Regions from separate parts of the Streptomyces sp. NPDC012769 genome, predicted to be linked through region 4. Evidence: riboswitches for the same ligand, from Rfam matches in the RefSeq annotation. Region 4 holds a riboswitch; each other region holds the start of a gene.
What was found. Region 4 has a riboswitch for cyclic di-AMP ahead of ACFY7C_RS04925 (peptidoglycan DD-metalloendopeptidase family protein). Riboswitches for the same ligand answer to the same signal wherever they lie in the genome.
Positions count from the first base shown of each region.

Region 1: linked by a shared signal. The riboswitch ahead of ACFY7C_RS16020 (C40 family peptidase) and the one ahead of ACFY7C_RS04925 (peptidoglycan DD-metalloendopeptidase family protein) in region 4 are both predicted to bind cyclic di-AMP.
Region 2: linked by a shared signal. The riboswitch ahead of ACFY7C_RS02370 (transglycosylase SLT domain-containing protein) and the one ahead of ACFY7C_RS04925 (peptidoglycan DD-metalloendopeptidase family protein) in region 4 are both predicted to bind cyclic di-AMP.
Region 3: linked by a shared signal. The riboswitch ahead of ACFY7C_RS08400 (M23 family metallopeptidase) and the one ahead of ACFY7C_RS04925 (peptidoglycan DD-metalloendopeptidase family protein) in region 4 are both predicted to bind cyclic di-AMP.

Region 1 covers NZ_JBIBCP010000003.1:143,883-147,864, forward strand. Annotated here, with positions in the region: gene ACFY7C_RS15995 (8-amino-7-oxononanoate synthase) at 1-201, shown strand, start outside; gene ACFY7C_RS16000 (hypothetical protein) at 235-846, shown strand; gene ACFY7C_RS16005 (hypothetical protein) at 918-1,181, opposite strand; gene ACFY7C_RS16010 (VOC family protein) at 1,243-1,662, opposite strand; gene ACFY7C_RS16015 (ATP-binding protein) at 1,951-2,382, shown strand; gene ACFY7C_RS16020 (C40 family peptidase) at 2,390-2,866, opposite strand; cyclic di-AMP (ydaO/yuaA leader) riboswitch at 2,870-3,069, opposite strand; gene ACFY7C_RS16025 (hypothetical protein) at 3,384-3,689, opposite strand; gene ACFY7C_RS16030 (ATP-dependent Clp protease proteolytic subunit) at 3,697-3,982, opposite strand, start outside.
Region 2 covers NZ_JBIBCP010000001.1:511,289-515,270, forward strand. Annotated here, with positions in the region: gene ACFY7C_RS02365 (hypothetical protein) at 1-87, shown strand, start outside; gene ACFY7C_RS02370 (transglycosylase SLT domain-containing protein) at 181-1,014, opposite strand; cyclic di-AMP (ydaO/yuaA leader) riboswitch at 1,019-1,208, opposite strand; gene ACFY7C_RS02375 (class E sortase) at 1,615-2,364, shown strand; gene ACFY7C_RS02380 (DUF6213 family protein) at 2,372-2,791, opposite strand; gene ACFY7C_RS02385 (universal stress protein) at 2,788-3,261, opposite strand; gene ACFY7C_RS02390 (CBS domain-containing protein) at 3,505-3,924, opposite strand.
Region 3 covers NZ_JBIBCP010000001.1:1,885,993-1,889,974, forward strand. Annotated here, with positions in the region: gene ACFY7C_RS08385 (GNAT family N-acetyltransferase) at 1-121, opposite strand, end outside; gene ACFY7C_RS08390 (HPr family phosphocarrier protein) at 315-596, shown strand; gene ACFY7C_RS08395 (GntR family transcriptional regulator) at 751-1,434, opposite strand; gene ACFY7C_RS08400 (M23 family metallopeptidase) at 1,603-2,373, opposite strand; cyclic di-AMP (ydaO/yuaA leader) riboswitch at 2,386-2,551, opposite strand; gene ACFY7C_RS08405 (M16 family metallopeptidase) at 2,754-3,982, opposite strand, start outside.
Region 4 covers NZ_JBIBCP010000001.1:1,103,220-1,107,201, forward strand. Annotated here, with positions in the region: gene ACFY7C_RS04915 (STM4011 family radical SAM protein) at 1-131, shown strand, start outside; gene ACFY7C_RS04920 (SGNH/GDSL hydrolase family protein) at 128-922, opposite strand; gene ACFY7C_RS04925 (peptidoglycan DD-metalloendopeptidase family protein) at 1,084-2,064, opposite strand; cyclic di-AMP (ydaO/yuaA leader) riboswitch at 2,069-2,227, opposite strand; gene ACFY7C_RS04930 (tyrosine-protein phosphatase) at 2,596-3,393, shown strand; gene ACFY7C_RS04935 (DUF6126 family protein) at 3,421-3,576, opposite strand; gene ACFY7C_RS04940 (helix-turn-helix domain-containing protein) at 3,596-3,982, opposite strand, start outside.

The DNA of each region.
Region 1 (3,982 bases), on a different contig from region 4:
CCGGGCCCGGGCGAGGCCCTCAAGTGGGCGGCGGACTGCCGCGAACTCGGTCTCGCGGTCGGCTGTTTCCGGCCGCCGTCGGTCCCGGACGGCATCTCACGGCTCCGTCTGACCGCCCGCGCGGACCTCGACGACGCGCAGATCGAGCGGGCCGTCGAGACGATCGTGCGCACGGCGCCCGAGGGGGCGCGGCCGGCCTGACCCGCTGTCAGTGGGGGTGGCTACGGTGATCACATGAGTCTTTCCCTGAGCCCCTACCTGCTCGACATCAAGGCCACGCACGCCCTCGTCGGTTCCGGCGACCAGCAGTTGCTCCAGATCATCCACGACCGGTTCGCCGACGACCTGGCGCGCGACGACGACTGGTTCTCCTCGTCGATCGCCGACGGCGCTCCCACCGCCTCCGAGGCGCTGCGCGCCGTGATCGAGGGCGGGCCCTTCGACGGGGAGAAGCAGTATTCCTTCCAGTATGGCTACGCCTACAAGCGGCTGTGCTCCCTGACCGGGTCCTTCCTGGACAACTCCAGCTTCTCCCCGTTCCGGGGCGACTGGCTGGAGATCGTCGACGAGGGCCTGAAGGCGCTGCGGATCACCGCGGTCTCGGTGGCCGACTTCGGCTACGGCGGCGGCATGCCGGATCCGATTCCCACCTACGACCTGCCGAACTGCGGCGAGTGGACGCACGAGCAGTGCCTGGCGGCTCTTGAGCAGTTCGAGCAGACCAAGCGGGACGGGCACGCCCCGCCGCTGGACCCGGAGGTGGTCGACGCGGTCATGGACGTCACCGGCTGGCTCCGGCACGCGGCGACGCGCCCCGGATTCGGCGTCATCGGCTTCGTCTCCTAGAAGGACACCGAAGCACACCGGACACCGCGGGGGCCCGACGGCGCCGGGCCCCTGGCGTCACTCCTCCGCCGTCACTCCTCGCGTCCCTCCCGTCCCTCGCCGGCCTCGCCCCTGCGCCCGTGCGGGCGGCGCTGCTCCTCGCGGCCGAGGCCCGTGTCCTGGCGCTTGGCGTCCATGCCGTGCTCGTCGGGCGCCGCGTCGCCGCGGCGGCCTCGTACGGCCTCCTCGGCCTCCCGGCGGGCCTCGGCGTCGCCGCTCTCACCGACGGCCTGGGACGGCGTGGTCCGGGGCGGCCGGTCCGCGGGCAGTGTGCGTCGGCGCTCGTGACGGCTCATGATCACCCTCCTGGCTTCCGTTCGGGGTGGGGACGGGTGTGTACGCGGCTGCCCCGCCCCGTCAGGGTGAAACGCGGTCCGGGGCTCCGTGCGCGGGAGCCAGGACGAAGGCGTGCCCGGCGGGGTCGGTGTAGCGGCGCAGGTCGGTGCGCCGGTCCAGCCGGGTGCCGTTCTGTTCGGCGGCCACCGGGCGGGCGCCGAGGGAGATCGCCTCCCGTTCGGCCTCGTCGAGCGCGTCGGGGGCCACGAGGATCCGCAGATGGGCCTGCTGGGAGTCCTCCGGGCGCGGCCAGCTCGGCGGTGCCTGGCCCGGGTCGCGGCGGATGCCCAGAGCGGGGCCGTCGGGGGTGTGGAGCAGGAGCAGATCGGGGTCGCCGTCGGCCGGTGCGACGGTGGCGCCGAGCAGGGTGGCGTAGAAGCGGGCGAGGGGCTCGGGATCGCTGCAGTCGAGGACGAGGACGGGCGTCTTGGGAACGGTCATACGGTGCGTGTGCCCGCTCAAGGCCCGTGCAGGCGTGGCGAGTCGGGCTCCCGGCCCGTCCCTGTCGACCGCTCCTTCCCCTTTGTCCTCGCGAGCCGGGTCGCGAGCCGCGCCGCGAGCCGGATCGCGCTCCGGGGCGCGATCCGCTCGCCCGTCGGACCATTCACTGCTTCGGGCGACAGATATCCGTATATGCCGGTGGATCGCCGTCCAGGGCGGCACGATCGGTGGCACTCTGACGCGAAGCGCAATCCGGGCCCGGCCCGGCGGGAAAGGGACAGCGTCGCCATGGCAGACCACCTGGAAGCAACCGTCACGCTGCCGAGCGATCCCGCTTCGGTCTCGGCCGCGCGGCGACACGTCGCCGAGGTCCTCTCCTCGTGGGGACTCGAGAGCGGGACCGACACCGCGGACGCGGTCCGGCTGATCGTCTCGGAGCTGGCGACCAACGCCGTGCAGCACACCTTCGGGCAGTCGCCCACCTTCACGGTCGACGTCCGCCTGGAGCGGGACGAGCTGCTGCGCATCGGCGTCACCGACAGCCATCCGCGCTGGCCCCGTCGCCTTCCGGCGGCGGTCCAGCAGGACAACGGCCGCGGCATGGTCATCATCCGCTCCCTGACCGCAGAGGCGGGCGGCCGGCTGTCGGTGACGCCGACGGCCGAGGGCGGGAAGACCGTGTGGATCGACCTGCCCTGGCCGGCGGCGGTTCCCGGCTGAGGACAGGTCAGCCGACCCGGCCGTAGAGGACCTTCGACGACCAGATCCGGTCGAGCTTCACCCACGACCCCTTCTTGGGTGAGTGCCAGATCTTGTTGTTTCCCGCGTAGATGCCGACGTGGTACACCCTTCCACCGGAATGGAAGAAGACGAGGTCGCCCTTCTGCCGGCTGGACGCGGAGATGTGCCGGGTCTTGTTGTACTGCTGCTGCGCGGTGCGGGGCAGCGTCTTGCCCGCCTTCTTGTACGAGTAGAGGGTGAGGCCCGAGCAGTCGAACCTGCTGGGGCCCGAGGCTCCGTACTTGTAGGGCGATCCCTTCTTCGAGGCGGCGATGCTCAGGGCCGTGTTGGCGTGTGAGGTCGCGGCCTGGGCCTCTGGCGCCGCTCCTGGGGCGAGCAGCGTGCCGCCGACGGCGGCGAGGGTGAGAGCCGAGACGGCTCCGGCCCGGGACAGCAGGGACGGGACATGAATCTGCGCAGTCATGCGCAACCCTTCGTCAGCCGCCTGTGAAGGATGACCTGTCGGGTTCGGGCAGGCGAAGATGCCCGGCCGCGGCTGCGGCTTCACCCCGAGGAACGCCCCGCACCGTGCGAGTCGTCCCGTGTTGCTCGGGTCCTCCACTCCTGCCGATCCACTCCTGTCGACCAGACGTCCGGGACGGCGGCAGGACTCGGCGTCCGCCCGGACCGCCCCGCCTCGGGTGGCGGGGGCTTGTCGTCGACAGGGATCTTGACCCACAGCCTGGCCCAAATCCGAGCTGAAACGGCGATTTGTGAGGCTCCTCACGACTGATCCATTCGGGTGGACAGTCAGGTTTCGTGATCTTCGATGTTTGCCCGGCGAGCCCGTCACCAGGGGTGGAACGCCCTATTGCGCCAGATGCGTACACCCGTTGCGCAACTCACCTGAGTTCCATGTCGATACATCGACTACGCCGAACGAGGGAGGGTTTCTGCGGTCCGGGTGCCCCGAGTGGACCTCGACACGACACGCGGCACTGTCAACTCGCCTGGTCTCCCGGGACGGTGACGCGCCCCGATCGGCGCTCTCCGTCCAACGTCCGCAGCGCACGCGCCAAGGTGTCGGCGTGCACCTCGCTCTCGCCCCGCAGATGCATGAGCGTCAGCGCGTCGCGCAGCGCCGCCGCGCGCCCGACCAGGGCCTGGGCCGCGCGCAGTGCCCCATAGGTATGCGAGGTCCTGGATGGATTGATTCGGCCCAGAAGGTCGAGGACTTCGAGGTACGCGTCGACGAACTCGCCCTCGGCGCGGGTCAGTGCGGGCAGCGGCGGCAGCTCCGGGAGCACGGCGGGCTCACTCCTTCCCGGCGCCGACGGGCCCGCGGCGGCCCTCGACCACGTGGTCCACCAGGCCGTAGGCGAGCGCGCCCGCCGCGTCGAGCACGGTGGTCCGGTCGATGTCGGCGTCGACGCGTTCGCGGTCCTTGCCGGTGTGCTCCGCGAGCAGTCCGGCGACCAGGGCGCGCTGCCGCAGCAATTCCCGCGCGTGGATGTCGAGATCGCTGGGCTGCCCCTGCAACGGCTCGTCGAGGCTGGGCTGCTGAAGCACGATCCGGGCACCCGGCAGGGTGAGCCGCCGA
Region 2 (3,982 bases), 590 kb from region 4:
ATCAGCCCCGCCTATCTGATGGACGCGGCGAAGGAGACGGCCTGGCTGGTCGCCTGGTGGAAGGCCGGCCGCCTGTCCCGCCCGTGACCTGAGCCGCCACGCCCCGGACGGGGCCGACCGGACGCGGCAGGCCGCGCCCACCGGAAGGCGGGCGCGGCCTGTCGTGTCGGGACGCTCGGCTCAGTAGGCGCCGAAGACGTTGTCGATGGAGCCGTAGCGGTCGGCCGCGTAGTTGCAGGCCGCGGTGATGTTGGCGACGGGGTCGTACGGGTCGAAGGGCGTGCCGGCCACGTGGTAGGCGCGGAAGGTGGGGTCGATCACCTGGAGCAGCCCCTTGGAGGGGGTGCCGGCGGCGGCGTTGGAGTCCCAGTTGTTGATGGCCTGGGGGTTGCCCGAGGACTCGCGCATGATGTTGCGGTAGATGCCGTCGTAGCTGCCGGGGATGCCGTTGCGGGCCATGACGTCCAGGGACTCACGGATCCAGCCGTCGAGGTTGTCGCCGTACGTGGCGGCCTTCGCCGGGGCCGCGGCCTTGACCGCCGCGGCGGGGCGGGCGGCCGCCGCGCCCTGGCTCGACGAGCGCTTGGTCGCCGCCGTGCGCTCGGCCTGCGCGGGCTTGGCCTGCTTGCGCTTCGCCTCGGTGCGCGGTGCGGACTTCGCGTCGACGCTGAGCTTCAGACCGGGCCGGATGAGGCTCGGGTTGTCGCCGACGGCGGCCCGGTTGTCGCGGTAGAGCTTCTTCCAGCCGCCCTGCACCGAGTAGGCGTGAGCGATCTTCGAAAGCGAGTCGCCGCGGACCACGGAATACTTCACAGGACCGGCCTTCGCGGCCACCTGAACGGTCACTGCCTTTTCGACTGCGACGGAAGGCGTTCCCTGCGGGGTGACCGCTCCGGCACCCGTCGCTCCGACGAGCGGGAGGGCGAGTGCGGCGCTGCCCGTGAGGCCGGCGGCGGCGAGGCCACGGGCGAGCGGGGTGTTCTTGGGGCGACGGTGCTTCCCGTGTCCACGCATGGCGAGTTCCTCTCCTTCGCCTGCGAGGTGAGCTGTCGGGTTCGGGCAGGAGATGCCCGGCCGCGGTGCGCGCGACTTCACCCCGAGCCGTGTCCGAGGGGCCGGACACGGCGGAGAACCTGGGTCCCCCGCTCCTGCCGGAAGGGTCGTGAGTGCGGTTGCCGGGCGGTGGCAGGATTCGGCGTTTCCGACCGGTTGCCGGGTGACCGTATGCGAAGACAAAGCGCGAGAACAAGACGGAAATTAAGCAAAGCAAATAGTTCTCGACGATCACGGAAAAGGATCATCCGGACCTCTCACCCCCGTTCCGCCAATCCTTTTCCCCACACCCGAGTTTGACGTCTCGCCAGCCCCCGGGTGCGGCGGCACACCTCCCCACCCGTGATTCAGATCACCCCGGTCGCGACAGCAGCCTTTTACGTGTGAAATACAGCCCTTGCGGGATTCCACTCGCCATTCCGGTATTGCAGATGAATAAGCCGACATCATCCGATTTGCCCCTGCGGCCAGCCCGCGCTCTCGGGGGCGGCAGCGCGTAGCGTGGAGGTGTCGGGTGCCTTTCGGGCGGCACCTCGCCCTCCCGGGCCCCGACGGATGATCATGGACCGTTCGCGCGCCCGTTCCCGCAGGGCCCGCCGGGTCGTCGCGACCCTCGCGGCCGTCGTCGCGACGGCCGGCGGCGTGCTCGCCGGCTGTGCCCCCGCCTCGGACCGGGGCACCGAGGGGACGACGCCCGCTCCGGCGCCCACCTCCGGGCCGCCCGACCGTCCCGCTCCCCCGCCGCAGACGGCGCCCGCGCCCCCTCCCACACCACCCCCCACCCCCTCACCCGAGGCCCGGCCTCGGCCCGCCGACCTGGACATCCCCTCGATCGGCGTGAGGGACCTGCGGGTCGTGCCCTACGAGGGGAAGACCGACGACCGGGCCGGCACCCGCATACAGGACCGGGGCATCGCCGCGAGCCCGTACGGGCAGCGCGGCGGCGTCGGCCCCGGCGACATCGGCAACTACCAGGTGACGGCGCACCGCCTCTCGGCCGGCGGACCGATGCGCGACCTGCCGGCCGTCGACGTGGGCGACCGGGTGTTCGTGACGGCCGGCCGCGAGGTGTACGAGTACCGGATCACCGAGACCCGCACGACCTCCTTCCGCTCGGCCCGCTCCCTCGCCGAGCAGCGCGCCGCCGTCCCCGGCTCCCCCGGCGAGAAGCCCACCCGCGCGATGATCACGCTCTCCACCTGCGCGACCCCTGAGGACGACGCGGCCGGCAACTTCTGGCGGGACGCCCTGGGGAACCCCGAGCACCGCATCGACAAGATCGGCGTGCTGGTCTCGGTCCGCCCGGCGTGAGGTGACCTCAGTCCGCCGGCGGGTTCTCCCCGATGCCCGCCTCTCCCGGGCCCGCACCCCCCGGGCCCGAGGCCGGGCCGGCGTCGTCAGGATCGGCGTCGTCAGGGGCGGCGTCGTCAGGGGCGCCGTCGTCAGGGGCGGCGTCCGCGCGCCCCTCCGGGCCGGTCTTCGCACCGCTGTCCGCGTCACTTTCCGCGTCCGCTTCACTGAGCGGCATGAGCCCGATGCACTCGGCGTCGATCTGGTCGGCGATCTCCATGAGCCCGGTCGCCAAGGACAGGACCGTCGCGGGGTCGTGGTCCTCGTACCCCTGATCGGTGGCCTGCAGCCAGCCCGCCGCGACGCGGCGCAGCAGCCCGGTCATCTGGTCGGCGGGGACCAGGAGGTGGCCGTCGGCGAGGACGATGAAGGACGTGGGCGCGTTCACGAGGCGACCTCCGGGCGGACGACGACGACCGGGCACGAGGCGTGTGCGACACACTGCTGGCTGACCGAGCCGAGCAGCAGGCCGGCGAAGCCGCCCCGGCCCCGGCTGCCGACGACCAGCAGCTCGGCGCCGGCCGAGGCGTCGATCAGCGCCTCGGCCGGCCGGCCGCGGACCACGTGCTCGGCCACCGGCACCTCGCCGACCGGGATGAGCACCGTACGGATCTCGTCCGCCAGGGCCCTTCGGGCCGCCTCCTCGTCGAAGGCGGCGGACACCGCCGGCGCGGAGCGCCCCACCGCCCCGGGCACGTCGTAGGCCGCCACGACCTCCAGCGTGGCGCCGATCAGCCGTGCGTGCCGGGCCGCCCATCGCAGCGCCCCGTACGAGGACGGTGAGCCGTCGAGGCCCACGACCACGCGGGCGCTCCGTCCCCCGGTGTCGTTCATGGCCGTGCCCTCGTCCATGACCATGACCATGACCTCCTTGTTCGGTCCGGGGCCGGTGGTTCGGGCCTGGGGGCGGGATGGGGGGCCGGCCGGGGGGCCTGCGGGTCGGGCGGGAAGGGGCGGGTCGGCGGCGCCGGGTGCGGCTCGGTCGGATCGCGGGGGAAGGGCTGGGTGGGCGGCCCCGTCGTCGGACGGGCCGTGGGCAGGGTGTGCGTCACGGTGTCTCGCCTCCTCGGTACGGGTCGGCCCGGGTGCCGGGCCCACCGCTCATGTGGTGCCCTCGGCGGACGAGATGTCCGCGAGCGCCGAGCTCGGGTCCTTCTCGATGGCGAGGTCGCCCAGCGTGACGATGCCGACAAGCCGGCCCTCCTCGGTGACGGGCAGGCGTCGCAGGGCGTGTTCGCGCATGAGGCCCACCGCGCGGTCGATGCCCTCGTCGGGTGCCACGGTGACGGGCCGCTCGCTGCACACCGACTGGACCGTCGTGTCCGCCGGGTCCCTGCCCTCCGCCATCGCGCGGACGACGAGGTCGCGGTCGGTCACGATGCCGCGCAGCGTGTCGCCGTCGACGACGAGGACGTCCCCGATGTCGGCGTCGCGCATCACGCGCGCCGCCTCCGCGACGGACGTCAGGGTGCCGACGGTGACGGGATGGCCGGTCATGACATCGCGTACGGACTGGGTCATGTCTCCTCCTGCTGCCGGGCAGCCGGTTGTCCCATGGGACCGGCTACCCGGCCACCGG
Region 3 (3,982 bases), 780 kb from region 4:
CGTCGTCGACGGTGATGGGCCTGATGCGCGCGGTGCCGCCGTCGCGGAGCACCACGTCCGCTTCCCAGTGGTCGGGATACGCGTGCTCCGGCTGTGGCGACTGTTCCGACGCGCTCTGCATGGGGCAAGACTACGGCCGGGGTCCGACAGTGGCACCGGTCGTGACCGTGGCAGCGGTCGCGCCGCAGGTGCGCTCCGGGCAAGGTGGGGAAGGCCGAAGGGCCGCCCCCGCCGGGGCCGAAGGTCGGTACGAGCATGTCGTCACCCGTGAGAGACTGGTCTAGACAACCGCTGAAAGTTGAAGGGCAACCACCATGGCTGAGCGCCGCGTCAACGTCGGCTGGGCCGAGGGCCTGCACGCCCGCCCCGCCTCCATCTTCGTCCGTGCCGCCACGGCCGCCGGCGTCCCCGTGACGATCGCCAAGGCCGACGGCAACCCGGTCAACGCCGCCTCCATGCTCGCGGTGCTCGGCCTGGGTGCCCAGGGCGGCGAGGAGATCGTGCTCGCTTCGGACGCCGACGGCGCCGAGGCCGCGCTCGACCGCCTGGCGAAGCTGGTCGCCGAGGGTCTCGAGGAGCTCCCCGAGACCGTCTGACCCGTCTCCTCCCCGACGACGGATCGACAAGAAGCCGTAGCCGCCGGAATTCCGGTGGGTACGGCTTCTTTTTTCGAGGAATTCAGGACTGCCGGAATTCGGGCAGCCCGAAGGACGCCCCGGAATTCCCACCTCTTTGTATACGGTGCCCGTGTTAATTCGGCCGGCCCACGATGTTGACGACATGTTGCGAAACCCTCACACGCGCCCGCTCCGGTCGTTTCAGCCGGTGCAGCGGCAGCGTGTGCTCCACGTGCAGCGCGGTCAGGGCCCGGGCCCGCTCGGCGTCCCCGCGCGCCACGGCGTCGACGATCGCCCCGTGCTCGGCCCACGCCTCCACGGGCCGGTCGGCCGGCTCGACCGCGTACATCCAGGCGATCTTGTGCCGCAGCTGGGTGAGCAGCGCCGTGAGCGGCGGGCTCCCGGAGGCCTGCGCCAGGGTCTCGTGGAACCAGCCGCCCAGCGAGGCCAGATCCTCGCCCCGGCCGCGCCTGGCCCGCTCCTGCCCCAGCCTGACCAGGCCGCGCAACACCTTGAGGTGGGCGTCGGTGCGCCGCTGCGCGGCGCGGGCGGCACCGAGCGGTTCGAGCAGCGACCGCATCTCCAGCAGATCGGCCGCCTCCTGCTCGGTGGGCTCGGCGACATGGGCGCCGGCGTGGCGGCGGGTGACCACGAAGCCTTCGGACTCCAGGGTGCGCAGGGCCTCGCGGACCGGGACGCGGGAGACGCCGTAGCGGCGGGCGAGCTGTTCCTCCGTCAGCCGGGCACCGCGCTCGAACACCCCGGAGACGATGTCGTCCCGGATCGCCGTGCATACCGAGTGCGCGGGAATGCGCATGTCCGACCTCCCCTTTGATCCGCGCGAAACCCCATCGAGCGGCGCTTGTTCCGGCGACTCTATTGCAGGACGCCGGAATTTCCGATGCCGCCCCGGAATTCGGGGACGAAAAAGGCCCCGGCTCTCAGGAGCCGGGGCCTTTTCGGTCGTGTGAGCGGGTCCGTCGGATCAGACGTCGACGCCGCGGGCGCGGAGGTAGGAGATCGGGTTGATGTCCGAGCCGTACTCGGCGCTGGTGCGCGCCTCGAAGTGGAGGTGCGGGCCGGTGGAGTTGCCGGACGAGCCCGAGATGCCGATCTGCTCGCCGGGGGTGACCTTCTGGCCGACGTAGACGCTGATCGCGGAGAGGTGGCCGTACTGGGTGTACGTGCCGTCGTGCATCCGGATGACGATGTTGTTGCCGTACGCGCCGCCCCAGCCGGCCTCGACGACGGTGCCGGTGCCGACGGAGACGACCTTGCTGCCGTAGGAGGCGTGGAAGTCGATGCCGGAGTGGCTGCCGGAGGACCAGAGCGAGCCGCCGGTCTTGTAACCGGTGGACACGTACGTGCCGGCGACGGGGAGCTGGAAGGAGTTCAGGCGCTTGCGCTCGGCCTCACGGGCCGCGCGCTCCTTGGCGGCGCGGATCTCCTTGGCGCGGGCCTCGGCCTTGCGCTTCGCCTCGGCGGCGGCCTTGGCGCGGGCGGCGGCCTCGTAGGCCTCCTTCTCCTGCGCGGCGGCCTGGGCGTCGACCCGCTCGGAGAGGGACTCCTCGGTGATCACCTGAGTGAGGCCGGTGTCCTCGGGAGAGGGCTCCTCCGTGTCGGCGGCGAGCGCCGGGGAGGCGAGGGTGCCGATGACGCCGGTGGTGGCGAGGGTCGCCACGCCGACGAGGCCGGCGTTGCGGCGCGCCATTCGGCTCGGACCACGATGCTTCCCGGTGGCACGGGTGAACGCCATGTAGTGGCTGATCCTTTCCTTCCCTCTCGCCTACCGGGTTAGCTGACGGGTTCGGAGCAGGAAGGTCTCCTACGGGCCCCTCCGCGCGGAGCGAAGGCGTCCGATTCACCCCAGGGACTGCGTGCGGGTCCCCGGCTCCCCAGGCTCGCGCCTTGCGGGGACTCGGCGATGACTGTCCGTTGCCGCGGATGCGGCGTGGTGCAACGGCCGGACAGCCGGGTCGACGCTAGGCCGATCTTCGGGCAATCGCCAAACAGACGCGCTCGTTTGTAAGACATGCCACAGGGCATTCAGGCATGATCGACGACAATACGGACATACGAGAGGACCCCGACGAAGCAGGTCGTCGGGGTCCTCCGCCGTCCGTGACGGCAACTCAATCAGCCGGTGACGACGGTCACTTCACCGATGCCGAGTGCCCGCACCGGCTCCGCGATCTTCGACGCGTCGCCGACGAGCACGGTCACGAGCCGGTCCACCGGGAAGGCGTTGACCACGGCCGCGGTCGCCTCCACCGTGCCCGTCTCGGCAAGCCGCGCGTACAACTGCGCCTGGTAGTCGTCCGGGAGGTGCTGCTCGACCTGGTCGGCGAGCGTTCCCGCGACGGAGGCGGCCGTCTCGTACTTGAGCGGGGCGACGCCCACCAGGTTCTGCACCGCCACGTCCCGCTCGGCGTCGGTCAGCCCCTCGGCGGCCAGCGTGCGCAGCACCTTCCACAGGTCCTCGAGCGCCGGGCCGGTGTTCGGGGTGTCGACCGAGCCGCTGATGGCGAGCATCGAGGCGCCGTTGCCCTTGCCGTCGGAGCGCAGCACCTGGCCGAAGGCCCGCACGCCGTAGGTGTATCCCTTCTCCTCGCGCAGGACGCGGTCCAGGCGGGAGGTGAGGGTGCCGCCGAGGCAGTACGTGCCGAGCACCTGCGCCGGCCAGACCCGGTCGTGGCGGTCGGCGCCGACGCGGCCGATGAGCAGCTGCGTCTGGACGGCGCCGGGGCGGTCCACGACGACGACCCGGCCGGTGTCGTCGGCCGTGATGGGCGGCATGGGGCGGGGCTCGGCCGGAGCGCCCGTCCAGGCGCCGAGGGACTCGTCCAGCACCTTGTCCAGGTCGACACCGGTGAGGTCGCCGACGACCACGGCGGTGGCCGCGGCCGGCCGGACGTGGGCGTCGAAGAAGGCGCGGACGGCGGCCGCGTCGATCGCGCCGACGGTCTCCTCGGTGCCCTGGCGCGGCCGGGACATCCGGGCGGCGGCCGGGAACAGCTCCTTGGAGAGCTGCTTGGCGGCCCGGCGGGCCGGGTTGGCCGTCTCGTGCGGGATCTCGTCGAGCCGGTTGCGCACCAGGCGCTCGATCTCGGTCTCGGCGAAGGCGGGGGCGATCAGGGCCTCGGAGAGCAGGCCGAGCGCCTTGGGCAGCCGGGAGACCGGCACCTCCAGGGAGACCCGCACGCCGGGGTGGTCGGCGTGGGCGTCGAGGGTGGCGCCGCAGCGCTCCAGCTCAGCGGCGAACTCCTCGGCGCTGTGCTGGTCGGTGCCCTCGGAGAGGGCGCGCGCCATGATGGTGGCGACGCCGTCCAGGCCCTCGGGCTCGGCGTCCAGCGGGGCGTCGAGGA
Region 4 (3,982 bases):
CCGTCTGCGACTGCCACATCGGCTATGTCCACCTGGAGACGCTGCCGCTGTACGACGTGTTCGCCGGCGGTGTCCTGGAGCGGATACCGGCGGACCCTGCGGGGCGGAGCGGGCCCCCGGGCCTGCTCTAGAGCGGCAGGAGGTCGGGCCGCTTGGCGACCACGTAGTCGCCGGAGCTCTCGCCGCGCAGGCGCCGTCCGATCCAGGGGACCAGGTACTCCTTGGCCCACTGGATGTCGTCCTTGCGGACCTCCAGGGTGCCGCGCGGCGGAAGCGGCGGCCAGGGCTGCTCCGGGTCGGCCGGCACGGGCAGGCCGAGGACCTGGGCGGCGCGCATCGCGACCCGGGTGTGGCCCTCGGGCGACAGGTGGAGCCGGTCCTCGTCCCAGGCGCGGCGGTCCTGCACCGACCGGAGCGACCACAGGTCGAGGACGGGGCAGCCGTAGCGGTCGGCGATGGCGCGGACGTGACCGTTGTACGTGGCGATCTTGCCGCGCAGGTGCTTGAGGAGGATCACGTCGCGGGTGTCGAAGCCGGTCGTCACCATGACGGTGCCGACGGCGGACGTCAGGTCGGCGACGGCGCGCTCGAAGCGTTCGGCGACGTCGTCGGGGTCGGTGCCGGGGCGGATGATGTCGTTGCCCCCGGCGCAGAAGGTCACGAGGTCGGGGGCGAGTTCCTTCGCCCGCGGGACCTGCTCCACGACGATCTGGTCCAGAAGGCGCCCCCGTACGGCCAGGTTGGCGTAGCGGAAGGCGTCGTGCTCCGGCAGCTGGTCGGCGAGCAGGACCGCGAACCGGTCCGCCCAGCCGACGAAGGTCCCGTCGGGCCCGGGGTCTCCGACGCCCTCGGTGAAGCTGTCACCGATCGCCGCGTACGACCCGAATGCGTTCTTGTCTCTTGATGTCGAATCGTCTGCCACGGGAGCACATCTTTCCTCTCCCGATGTGACCTACGCGACCGTAAGAGGGGTTGACGCCGGGTGACATACGCCACCGATAAAGATTGTCCCAAGCCGGAATACGCCGGGGGCCCGGCACGCGATGTGCCGGGCCCGGGGCGGACGTGGTGTCGGACGGGGCGTCAGATGCCCACGCCGTGCTGGCGAAGGTAGGCCAGCGGGTCGACGTCGGAGCCGTAGCTCGGTCCCGTGCGGATCTCGAAGTGCAGGTGCGGGCCGGTGGAGTTGCCGGTCGAGCCGGAGAGGCCGATCTGCTGGCCGCCGCTCACGGACTGGCCGGCGGAGACGGACAGCGAGGAGAGGTGGGCGTACTGCGAGTAGGTGCCGTCGGCGTGCCGGATGACGACCTCGTTGCCGTAGGCGCCGCTCCAGCCGGCGGAGTGGACGGTGCCCGGGCCCACGGCGCGGATGGTGGTGCCGGAGGAGGCGATGAAGTCGACGCCGGTGTGGTAGCCGGAGGACCACATGGAGCCGGAGGCGCGGTACGGGGTGGAGATGCCGCCGGCGACCGGGGCGACCCAGCCGGAGGAGGTCGCGGAGGACGAGGACGAGGACGACGAGGAAGCCGTGGACGCCGAGGCGGCGGAGCCCGTGTCCGAGGAGCGCTCGGCGGCACGCGAGGCGCGCTGCTGGTCGCCGGAGGACTTCGCGGCGGCCTTGGGCTTGGGCGCGGCCTTGGCGGGGGCCTTCGGCTTGGCGGCCGGGGCCTTGGCGGTGGACTTGGCGCCGAGCGTGAGCTCCATGCCGGGAAGGATCAGCGAGGGGTTGTCGCCGACCACCTGACGGTTGTCGCGGTAGAGCTTCTGCCAGCCGCCGGCGAGGTCGTGCTCGTCGGCGATCTTGGACAGGTAGTCGCCGCGGACGACGGTGTACGTCTTCGGGGCGGCCTTCTTGCCGGCGGTCGCCGCGGCCGGGGCCTTGGCGGGGGTCGCGGCGGCGACGGCCTGCTGCGGGGTGGTGGTCGGGGCGGCCTTCTCGGCGGCGTGCGCGCCGGTGGCGCCGATGAGCGGGAGGGCGACGACGGCGCCTCCGGTACCGGCGGCCACGAACCCGCGGGTGATCGGGTTGACCTTGGGACGGCGGTGCTTACCCTTCGCGGGCATGGCGAATTCCTCTCCGTCGCCTGCGAGGTGAGCTGTCGGGTTCGGACTGGAGATGTCCGGCCGCGCGGTCGCGCGGCTTCACCCCGAGCCATCCTTCTTCGAGGGATCGGCGTACTACCTGGGTCCCCCGCTCCTGCCTCGTACGGGTCGGTGCGGATTCCGGGCGGCGGCAGGATTAGGCGGTCCGTCCGGATTGAGCGCGACGCTAGACGAGGGGGGTCGACGGGAACAAGCCACTGTTTTCGCCAGGCTCGCGATTCCGGGATATCCGTCCGGAATTCCGGTCACCCTCCGTGGATGACGGCCCCTCGATTTCCCTTTCCAGAAGGGAATTTGGAAAAGACGATCAGCAACGGTCCGTCACCTCTATGACGCTGCTCACGCCGGGATCCCCATCTCCCCTGCAATCAGGGCGCGTTATATCTAAACCCTCAATTCGGACAGAACACCCATTCCTGCCCGAGGGGGTGCGCAGGGGGTCTCCCACCTGGATGATTGCCCCGGGAACCGATCTCGAGACCAGGAGCAACCGTGACGCAAGCGACGACCGAGCCCGAGCTCACCGGCGTACGCAACTTCCGCGATCTGGGCGGGCTGCCGACCGTGGACGGCCGGACCGTGCGCCCGGGACGACTCTTCCGCAGCGGCCACCTGGCGCACGCCACCGCCGAGGACGCGGCCTTCCTCGCCGGCCTGGGTCTGCACACGGTCTTCGACTTCCGCAACGAGGCCGACCGGCGCGTGGAGGGGCCGGACGTGGAGCTGCCGGGCGTGCGGAACGTGAACATACCGCTGAGCGACCCGGCCGACGGCAAGGAGTTCTGGGCGCTCGTCCGCTCGGGCGACCTGGCCCAGCTGCGCGAGCTGCTCGGCGACGGCAAGGCCGCTGCCCGTATGTCCGATTCCTACCGGAAGATGATGGTCCAGCGGACCTCCGAGCACAGCCGCATCCTCCACGCGATGGCCGAGGACAGCGTGCCGGCGCTGATGCACTGCGCCGCGGGCAAGGACCGGGCCGGCCTGTCGATCGCGGTCTCGTTGCTGGCCGTCGGCGTCGAGCGCGAGGCGATCGAGGAGGACTACCTGAAGTCGAACGCGCCGCACCGCCGCTACAAGGTGCAGCGCAGCTCCACCGCCCCGGACGGCATGTCGCCGGAGGTGATGGAGCTGCTGAGCCCGTTGTTCGACGCGCGGGCGGAGTATCTGCGGGCCGCCTTCGAGACGATCGAGGCGACCTGGGGCTCGGTGGACGCCTACCTCGCCCAGGGGCTGCGGCTCTCCCCGGAGACCCGGGAGCTGCTGCGCGAGCGGCTGCTCGACGGGGCGTGAGCCCGGCAGGTTCCCTGAAGTCGCCCCCTAGTGGTTCTGGCCGCCCAGCATGAAGAGCAGGTAGAGGAAGCCGGCGAAGAGGTGCCCCGCCACCAGGTAGGCGAAGAGGCGGAGCACCAGCCCCTTGGGGAACTTGCCGGCGCCGCGCTCCTCGCCGGTGACCGGTGCGGACTTCTCGGACATGGCATGACCTTTCGGGATGTCAGCGGCGGTGCGGAGTGCCGTCGCCGAGACACAGCTCGGCGGCGGGGCTCTGCATCAGGGTGTGGACGAACAGCAGCTCGGCCCCGGCGCGGGTGGCGGCGCCGATCCGGTGCGGGGTGAGCGAGTCGAAGTGCGCGCTGTCCCCGGGATCGAGGACATGGACCGCCTCGCCGAGCGCGAGCCGCACCCGGCCCTCCAGGACGTGGATCCACTCCTCGCCTGGATGGACCCGCACGAGGTCCGCGCGGGTGGCGTGGGGCACGTGCACGCGCAGGCACTGCATCGCGCGCCCGGCGCCACCCGCCTGCCGGTAGATCCAGCCGTCGGCCTCGACCGGCTCGGAGCGCCCGCCGCGGACGACGGGATCGCGCTCGGGCGGCACCTC